DNA from 2 places in the Cytobacillus gottheilii genome. Region 1 is predicted to be linked to the other one. Evidence: riboswitches for the same ligand, from Rfam matches in the RefSeq annotation. Region 1 holds a riboswitch; the other holds the start of a gene.

Region 1 (4,429 bases):
GTTTGATCAGTTCAAAGAATTAGGGTTATATGAGGATACAGTATTTGTCTTATATGGCGATCATTACGGGATATCTGAAAAATATGAAGATGGCGTATTAGAATTACTTGATCTCGAGCCATCACCCGTCCACCATGTTGAACTGCAAAAAGTGCCGGTCATTATCCATGTGCCAGGCCAAGCAGGTAAGGTGTTTTCAAATATTGGCGGGGAGATCGATATCCGTCCGACTCTGCTATCGCTATTAGGTATTACGGATGTTGACACACCTTCATTCGGCCAGAATTTAATGACGCGTGATCATGATCAGCCTGTCATTTTCCGTGACGGATCTTATGTGTCTGATCAGCATATTTATATCAATAATGTCTGCTATGATAAAAAAAGTGGTGAAGAAGCTGAAGAAGGTGCCTGTAATTCTAATTTAGAAAAGGTAAGAGATGAGCTAAATATGTCAGATGAAATTTTAAATGGAGATTTATTGAGGTTTTTAGATTTATAAATAAAAAGGAGGATCGTTTTTGAACGATTCTCCTTTTTATTTTCAGCCGTTTACACTTCTTGAAGGATCTCTTTTGCTGTTTGTTCTGCTCCATTGTCTGCTTTTATTTTAAAATGATAAGTGTTATATATTTTTTGCCGGTCTGTGAAAATGCGGTGAATTTCATTTTCTGTTTTTCCCTGCAGAAGTGGTCTTGAAGGCACTAAAGAATCCAGTCTCTGCTTCCAAACGTCCCAAGAAACCCAAAGGTAAAAGACCGTTCCATTTTCCATGCAAGTATTCCTGATTTCTTCCTGCAGAAAGGCACCTCCACCTAATGAAACGACTTGAATTTCTGTATTGCTGCAAATTCTTTTTACTTGATCAAGTTCAGTACGGCGGAATTCCTGTTCTCCAAATTGCTGAAAAATCTCAGTCGTTTTTAGACCATACCATTTTTCTATTTCTTCATCGACATCTATAAAAGGAACTTTTAGCTCTTTGGCAATTAGTTGTCCCACAGTTGTCTTACCAGAGCCCATAAAACCTGTTAAGATAATTTTTTTATGCATATTAAGCGATGATCCCCATTTCCTTTTGCATTTAAAGAGAATTATAATATAGAAATAATTTGCTGTAAAAATTAAATAGTGTGATAACTCCTTTTTATCTTTCGAATATAATGAAGCTTGTATGTAGATACCTAAAGAAAACGCTCAAAGTATTTATCAATATCTGTATAGATAGGGATCATCAGGGAACATTATAAGAAACGAATATATAGGTGAGTATGTGAAAATTTTAGCTATTGATGGCGGCGGAATACGGGGTATTTTGGCGGTCACCGTCTTAAAAAATATTGAAAAACAATATAAATGTAAGATTGCTGATCTCTTTGATGTCTTTGCCGGAACCAGTACAGGTGCCATTATTGCAGCTGCTGCATCTGTAGGTAAAGAAATGGAAGATGTTTATGATATTTATCTACAGCATGGTGAAAAGATCTTTGAAAGACATGCTACAGTTGGTTTATTTAAAAGCATTTATACAAACCATCATTTACGACAATATTTACAAGATGCCTACGGAGAGACATTGCTATGTGATGTGGAAAAGCCATTGCTTTTACCAGCGGTAGATATTCATAAAGGAAAGCCGTATGTTCATCGCTCACATGTACGCAATCCTGGAGAGAAAAAGGAAGAGATTAAACTGTGGGATGCCGTGCTTTCATCCTGTTCTGCACCGGTTTATTTTCCCCCTAATGAAATGCAAAATAAACTTTTAGCCATTGATGGCGGCATATGGGCAAATAATCCAACATTGGTTACAATCACAGAGGCGCTCAGTTTTTTTCATCAAAAACTTGAAGATATCCATGTTTTATCGATTGGGACTGGACTGCAATCTATTCCTTTTCAGGAAGAGGAAGGCAGAGAATGGGGTGCTCAAAGCTGGCTGCCTTTTCAATTTCCCTCTTTTAGGATGACACCAAAACTTCTTGATCTTGCGCTTCATATTTCTTCAGAAGCCATCTCATATCATTGCCGGCATTTGCTGCATGACCAATATTTACGTCTGAATGCCGAGCTGGAAAAAGAAATGCCATTTGATGATGTGACATTTTCACATGAACTGGCTCTTATGGGAGAAAAGCTATATGAGGAGCAAAAAAAGGATATTGAGGAATTTCTAAAAAAGACATAACGTTTGCAAAATAATACAAAAATGTTATGATAGTGTTGAAAAATGAATACTTCTTACACTAGGGGTGTCTTTTTAAGACTGAGATGGCAGTAATGCCAAACCCTCTGAACCTGATCCTGTTAACACTGGCGTAGGGAAGTGCTATAGATTATATTCTGCTGATCTATACATATTCGCCGCTCGTGTTTTCATGAGCGGCTTTTTGTCTCTATGGAATCATTCCTTTAAGCCAATGGAACAGAAATCGGAATATCTTGATATGGTGTAAAACTTGAAAATTAAAAATCTGCTGGGGGCGCCAAATTGGCTGAGAAGAACCCTTTGAACCTGATCTAGTTAGAACTAGCGTAGGGAAGCAGTTAACATAAGTGCACATGTGCTGTTTGTTAACCGCTTCTGCTATAGGAGCGGTTTTTTATATTGAGGAATAAGCCGTATTCATTCACAAAGTGTGCTGCCGGGAGGGAAGAGATTGGCTTATATAATATGAGGATTCGCACTTATTAAATATTAAGGGGGAAATAAAAAATGATGAACAGTACAAAAAAACTAACCATTATTGCATTTATTGCAGCTATTACGACGGTTTCCAGCAGTCTTATTTACATACCGGTAGGATTTGCAAAAATCTTTCCTATTCAGCATTTTGCTAATGTGCTCTCGGCTGTTTTGCTTGGCCCATGGTATGCAGTGATTCAAGCTTTTCTTTCATCAACTTTAAGAAATATGCTGGGAACAGGCAGTATTTTTGCTTATCCAGGCAGTATGATTGGTGCCTTTTTAGCAGCAATTCTTTTCTCCAAAACTCGTAAACTCAGTTTTGCAGCAGCAGGTGAAGTGGTTGGAACAGGCATATTAGGTGCAATGGCGACCTATCCGATTTCTGTCCTTTTCCTTGGACAGGAAGCAGCGCTATTTGGGTTTGTGCCGGCATTTATCTTCAGCAGCTTTACAGGTGCTTTGATGGGTTACGGATTATTGAAAGTAATGGTGAAAAATAAAGCATTAGGAGGCATTTTACAATGAAAACAGCATTGACGATTGCAGGCTCAGATTCAGGCGGAGGTGCCGGTATTCAAGCGGACTTAAAATCATTTAGCGCAAATGGCGTTTTTGGGATGTCCGTTATTACTGCTATTACAGCTCAAAATACACAGGAAGTTCGTTCTGTACAGGATATAGATGTGAATATTATCAGAGATCAAATAGAAGCTGTATTTGATGATATTACGGTTGATGCCGTAAAAATCGGGATGCTTTCATCTGCAGACACAATTAAAACGGTAACGCAAGGCCTGCAAAAATATGCGCCGTCTCATATTGTGCTTGACCCAGTCATGGTTTCAAAAGGCGGGCATCATTTGCTGAGACAAGAAGCAGTGACTTCTTTAATAGATCACATGCTTCCGCTCGCAACTATTATAACCCCTAATATCCCAGAAGCAGAGGTCATTCTTGGTTATCCTATTTCAAACAAGAAAGACATGGAGAAAGCATGTATGGATATGACAAAACTTGGTGCCAGATCGGTGCTGTTAAAGGGAGGGCATATGGAAGGGGAACCAGATGATTTGTACTATGATGGAACCAATTTTCATTGGATTAGCGGCACGAGAATTGAGACAAAAAATACACATGGAACAGGGTGTACTCTTTCTTCGGCAATTGCTGCTAACCTTGCTCGCGGGTTTGATATGCTTGAAGCGGTGAAGCGAGGAAAATCATATATACATATGGCAATTGAGCATAGCCTTGATATTGGCAACGGTCATGGCCCAACAAACCATTTTTATGATTTATACAGAAAAGCAAAAATGTATCAGGAGGCAGAGAAGACATGGAGCAACTGAGCGTGAATCAAATTTTCAGAGACTTGGAAACTGCAAAACCTTTAATCCATCAAATTACGAATAATGTAACCATTAACGATTGTGCCAATGCAACATTGGCTATTGGTGCATCTCCTGTAATGGCTACAAGTATAGAAGAAGTTGAAGCGATGGCTGGACTTGGAGATGCTCTAGTGATTAATTTTGGTACCATTACAGCTGATATGTACGAATCCATGGTGCTGGCAGGAAAGGCAGCAAACAGAAAAGGGATTCCAGTCGTTTTTGATCCGGTTGGAGTAGGCGCTACTCCATATAGAACCCAAAAGGCAATGGATTATATGAAAAAAGTGAAGGTGGATATTGTAAGAGGGAATGGAACGGAGGTTTACGCACTTATTGGCGGTCAGGC
Region 2 (4,429 bases), 770 kb from region 1:
CCCATTACACTATAAGTTGCCGAGATCTTAATTCCGGAAAAGATGCCCGGTAAAGCGGCAGGCAGTTCTAACTTCCAAAAAAGCTGCTGTTTAGTTGCTCCAGCCATTTTCATATAATGCTTTAAGTCTGCAGGTGTTTGTTTAAACCCATCGAGTGCAGCAACCGTAATAGGAAAAAAGCAGACAAGCGTAATGACAATGACTTTCGGCAGAATTCCAAAACCGAACCAGATGACCAAAAGCGGGGCAAGAACTATAACTGGCACGTTTTGCGACAGAATGAGAAGCGGATAAACTGATTCTCTAACAAAAGGAAGCATGTGCAGACAAAAGGCAGCGGCAAGCCCAACAGCTGCACCAATCGCAAAGCCATATAGTGATAAACTGGTCGTCGAAAGCAGGTGAGGTGCAAACTGAGACCAGCCGTTATATGCTTCCTGAAAAATCAGGCTTGGTGCAGGGACTAGCCAGGATGGTGCTTCAATAAACCTGACAATCCCTTCCCATAATAAGAATAAAAGGAGGAGAACAAGTATTGGTCTCCATCCTTTCTTTAAAGCAGTATTCATCCTTTATATTTCTCCGTTAACGTATCCATTGTAATGCCATCTGGCTGGAATAGTATTTTGATTTGAGAGATAACATTGGAACTGCCAATCTCAATCATTTTTTCGTTCATTTTCTTAATAACCGCAAAAATTTGATCCAGATCACCTTCCATAGTGGTTTCAAGAGGGTGTACCTCATATTTGATGCCAGAAGCATCAATAATGGCAATCGCCTCGTCAACGTACGGAATGACATTTTCCCCATTTTTAGTTTTTGGAATTATTTGTATGCTTACTAAAGAATTAGCCAAGATTTTCTCCCCCTATTTTGGTAAGTATTCGTTCGTAAATGCTTTTTCTGCATCCAGTTCGCCATCGAGCAATCCATTTTCAAACATCCAATTACCGTAGTTTTCCCATACTTCTAGTTTTTGTGCTCCCCATTGATCTGCATCATCTTGATAACGCGGTGCCAGCCATTCCTGACTTTTCTTAACCAGTTCAGGATCCAGGTCTGGAACTGCTTCTATTAGAATGTCAGCAGCTTCCGCTGGATTTTCAATTACATATTCATACCCTTTTGAAGCTCCTTCTAAAAATGCTTCAATCATTTCAGGATTAGAGCTGATCATATCCTCGTTAGTAGCAAGAACAGGTGTATAATAATCAAGATTTTCCGAATAATCGGTAGGGTAGATCATATTTAAATCTATACCGCGTAATTCTGCTTCAATCCCAGTCCAGCCGTAAAAGATCCAAGAAAAATCAACATCTCTTTCAACTGAAGTAAAGAAATCTGCACTGCCAATATTTAAGATCGTAACATCATCGGCACTTGCATTCTCAGATCTCATTAGAGATTCAAGGATTTGCTCTTCAACTGGAGATCCAAAGCCTCCGTATGTTTTTCCTGCAAAATCTTTAGGAGTTTCAATATTTTTTTCTACAGGAGAAGCAAAGCCTGACGTATTATGCTGAATGACAGCTGCAATCGAAACAAGCGGTACACCCTGAACTCTTGCTTGTGTAATACTTTCCTGGTAACTGACTCCAAAATCTGCTTTGCCCGAAGCAATCAATTGATCTGCACCAGCATCACCAGGCAAAATAATGTCGACATCAAGTCCTGCTTCTTCAAAATAGCCATTTTCAACGGCTGCATAAAGTCCAGTATGATTTGTATTTGGAGTCCAATCCAAAACAACCGTCACTTCTTCAAGTTCTTCCGCCTCATTGGTGCTGTTGTTTTCCGTATCTTCGTTATTTCCGCAAGCCGTTAAAACCATTAATAACGATGCAGTTAACATCCATTTTTTCATAATATCCTCCTCATTGTGAAGATCATTCCGTGAAGATCTCAGTTAATGTCATATGAGTAGTATGGAACAATTCCCTTATAAACATAAAACCCCTGGCTGCTGCAGCCAGGGGACATAATAAATAAGCATAATATTGCTTTACATTATGTTCCCTACGCTGGTATCAGCCAGATCAGGTTCAAAGGGTTATCATTATATAATGAAATCTCAACCGCAGAGCGGTTCCCCTACATAAAACGATATGAAATTATATTCAAAAGTCTCAGTCTTTACATACTTGTAAAGTATTTGTTTAAAAATGGTTAGCGTTCCACATTACGTCTTCATTATAGCAAAAAAATAAGAAATTTCTAGTAAAAAGCTTTTAATGTTTTAGCAAGAAGAATGACGGAACAAGATTTTACCAGATTAACCATGGAAAAGATTAAGTTTGTCCCGTTCTTGAACAATGTGTTACAGTAGTTTCTGTTGTTCCGAGACTATAATGAATGGAGGAGAACGAATGAAAAAATTTGTTCTAAGCATGATTGCCGCTATTGTCATGGTCTCATTCCAATATACATTTACTGAACCAAAGAAAATAAATGCTGAAACGCTGGATTCTGTTACGATTTACAATGTTAAGGATCAGGAAACATTATATGATGTGGCACTGAAATTCTCCGTATCAGAGCTGGAATTAAAAGAAGTTAATCATTTGTCAGCAGAAGCTATTCATTCTGAAGATAAATTAATTATTCCTAATACAATATCCAAGAAAGAGAAAGACTTGCTTGCCAGGCTTGTTCATGCTGAAGCAAAAGGTGAACCTTATAAAGGAAAGGTTGCAGTGGCTCAAGTTGTTTTAAATCGAGTAGAAGATGAGCGTTTTCCTGATAGCGTTAAGCAAGTGATTTATGAAAAGAGACAGTTTCAGCCTGTCGACAATGGAAGTATCAATAAACCAGCTGATAAAGAGGCAAAAAAGGCAGTAAATGAGGCAATAGCTTTAGAGGGACAAGGAAATAATGAAGCTGTTTATTTCTTTAATCCGGATTTGACGAATAGCACCTGGTTAAGAGCTCAAACCGTTACAGGTGAAATTGGAAAACACCGTTTTGCTAAGTAACATGGCAGAAGCTATGTTGCTTTTTTATTTTTAAGGGGATCTGGAATCAAAAGAAGCTTCAGGAGTTTGCCTGCCATTGACAAAGGTGTTTTTGAGACTGGAGTATTACTGGGTTACTTGAATTTCTGTTTATCTTCGTCTATGATGCAAGTAAAGGAGTTGTTGTTATGTTATCAAATATAGGTATTCCAGGTTTAATTCTTATATTAGTATTAGCACTTATTATCTTTGGTCCTAAAAAATTGCCGGAAATTGGCCGTGCTTTTGGACAAACTCTAAAAGAGTTTAAAAACTCTGCAAGAGATTTAACGCGTGATGAAGATGAACCTAAAGACAAACCAAAGAATTCTTTAAGTAAAGATTAAGTTTAGTTTAGAGAATTTAAATTAATATAAGCACAGATATACAGGCTCAGATCATTCGTGATTTGAGCCTTTTCATTTCCCGAAATGTAAGTCCTTTTACATTGTACAGATCTTGTCATGCTGAAATGAGCTTGAGTGCATATAATCTGTGTAATTTTTATAAGGAACTGTGATAGGATAGAGGAGTATTAAAAAAAAAGCAATTGTTCAAGGAGGCGTTCATTATGAAAAATAAATTAATGACTTATACAGCATGCACTAACGGGGTAACGTCTAATTAACAATTAGCAGTTCCCCATATTAGAAAGGGGATAAATTTTGAGTATTGACAAAATAGTAAGATTGGCTGAATTAACAGCAGAAAACTGGTATGAGTGCTGTTCATTGCAGATAACAGAGAATCAAGAGAAATTTATAGAAAACAATGCAATATCGATTCTGCAGTCTAAATTTGAACCGTCATTAAGACCGTTTGTTATATATTATGGTGATCAAGTTGCAGGTTTTTTAATGTATAATACGGAACCGGAAGAACTTGATGGTTACTGGATTTACAGAATAATGATTGATCATAGATTTCAGGGTAAGGGCATTGGTAAGGATGCTTCTTCAATAATGATTTCAAAAATGTCCAATCTGCCAAACGCAAAGAAGCTCGTTGTAGGCTATCATCCCGAAAATTTAGGGGCACATGGTTTATACGAGAGCTTGGGGTTTATCGATTACGGAGATCGCTTTGGTAAAGAAATGGCCGTTGTCAAAACGATTAACCAGTAAAATACTACAATTCACAATATAATGCTGGAAGCTCAAAATTATTTTGAGCTTTTTTGCTTTGGACGTTTTGAAAGGACTATTAGATGGATAAAAAATGAATAGGCTGCTATTAAAAGTAAGCTCCTTTTTTAAAGGCGCTTCTTTTTAATAGTGCTAAGCAGCATTTTAGCGATATGCCTGGAGATGGCAAAAGCAGAGCAGAATAGATATTTGATGACAGACGAAAGCTGCTGCCTTGCTGGAGGCAGACCGCCTTAGAGGCTGTTCACCACAGCTCAGGAAAAAGTAGAAAACCCTTTTTTTATAAAAAAG

Evidence for each region. A riboswitch is a leader RNA that binds a small molecule or an ion and turns the genes downstream of it on or off. The one in region 1 is predicted to bind thiamine pyrophosphate.
Region 2: another riboswitch for thiamine pyrophosphate. It lies ahead of J1899_RS08405 (ABC transporter substrate-binding protein); the one in region 1 lies ahead of thiW (energy coupling factor transporter S component ThiW).

Annotation. Positions count from the first base shown of each region.
Region 1 is NZ_CP071709.1:2,456,607-2,461,035, reverse strand. Features, by position in the region: gene J1899_RS12135 (LTA synthase family protein) at 1-502, shown strand, start outside; gene J1899_RS12130 (shikimate kinase) at 553-1,053, opposite strand; gene J1899_RS12125 (CBASS cGAMP-activated phospholipase) at 1,274-2,188, shown strand; TPP riboswitch at 2,239-2,342, shown strand; TPP riboswitch at 2,470-2,559, shown strand; gene thiW (energy coupling factor transporter S component ThiW) at 2,720-3,214, shown strand; gene thiD (bifunctional hydroxymethylpyrimidine kinase/phosphomethylpyrimidine kinase) at 3,211-4,038, shown strand; gene thiM (hydroxyethylthiazole kinase) at 4,026-4,429, shown strand, end outside.
Region 2 is NZ_CP071709.1:1,682,627-1,687,055, forward strand. Features, by position in the region: gene J1899_RS08395 (ABC transporter permease) at 1-569, opposite strand, end outside; gene J1899_RS08400 (thiamine-binding protein) at 566-859, opposite strand; gene J1899_RS08405 (ABC transporter substrate-binding protein) at 872-1,867, opposite strand; TPP riboswitch at 2,000-2,106, opposite strand; gene J1899_RS08410 (cell wall hydrolase) at 2,370-2,975, shown strand; gene J1899_RS08415 (twin-arginine translocase TatA/TatE family subunit) at 3,143-3,340, shown strand; gene J1899_RS08420 (GNAT family N-acetyltransferase) at 3,659-4,117, shown strand.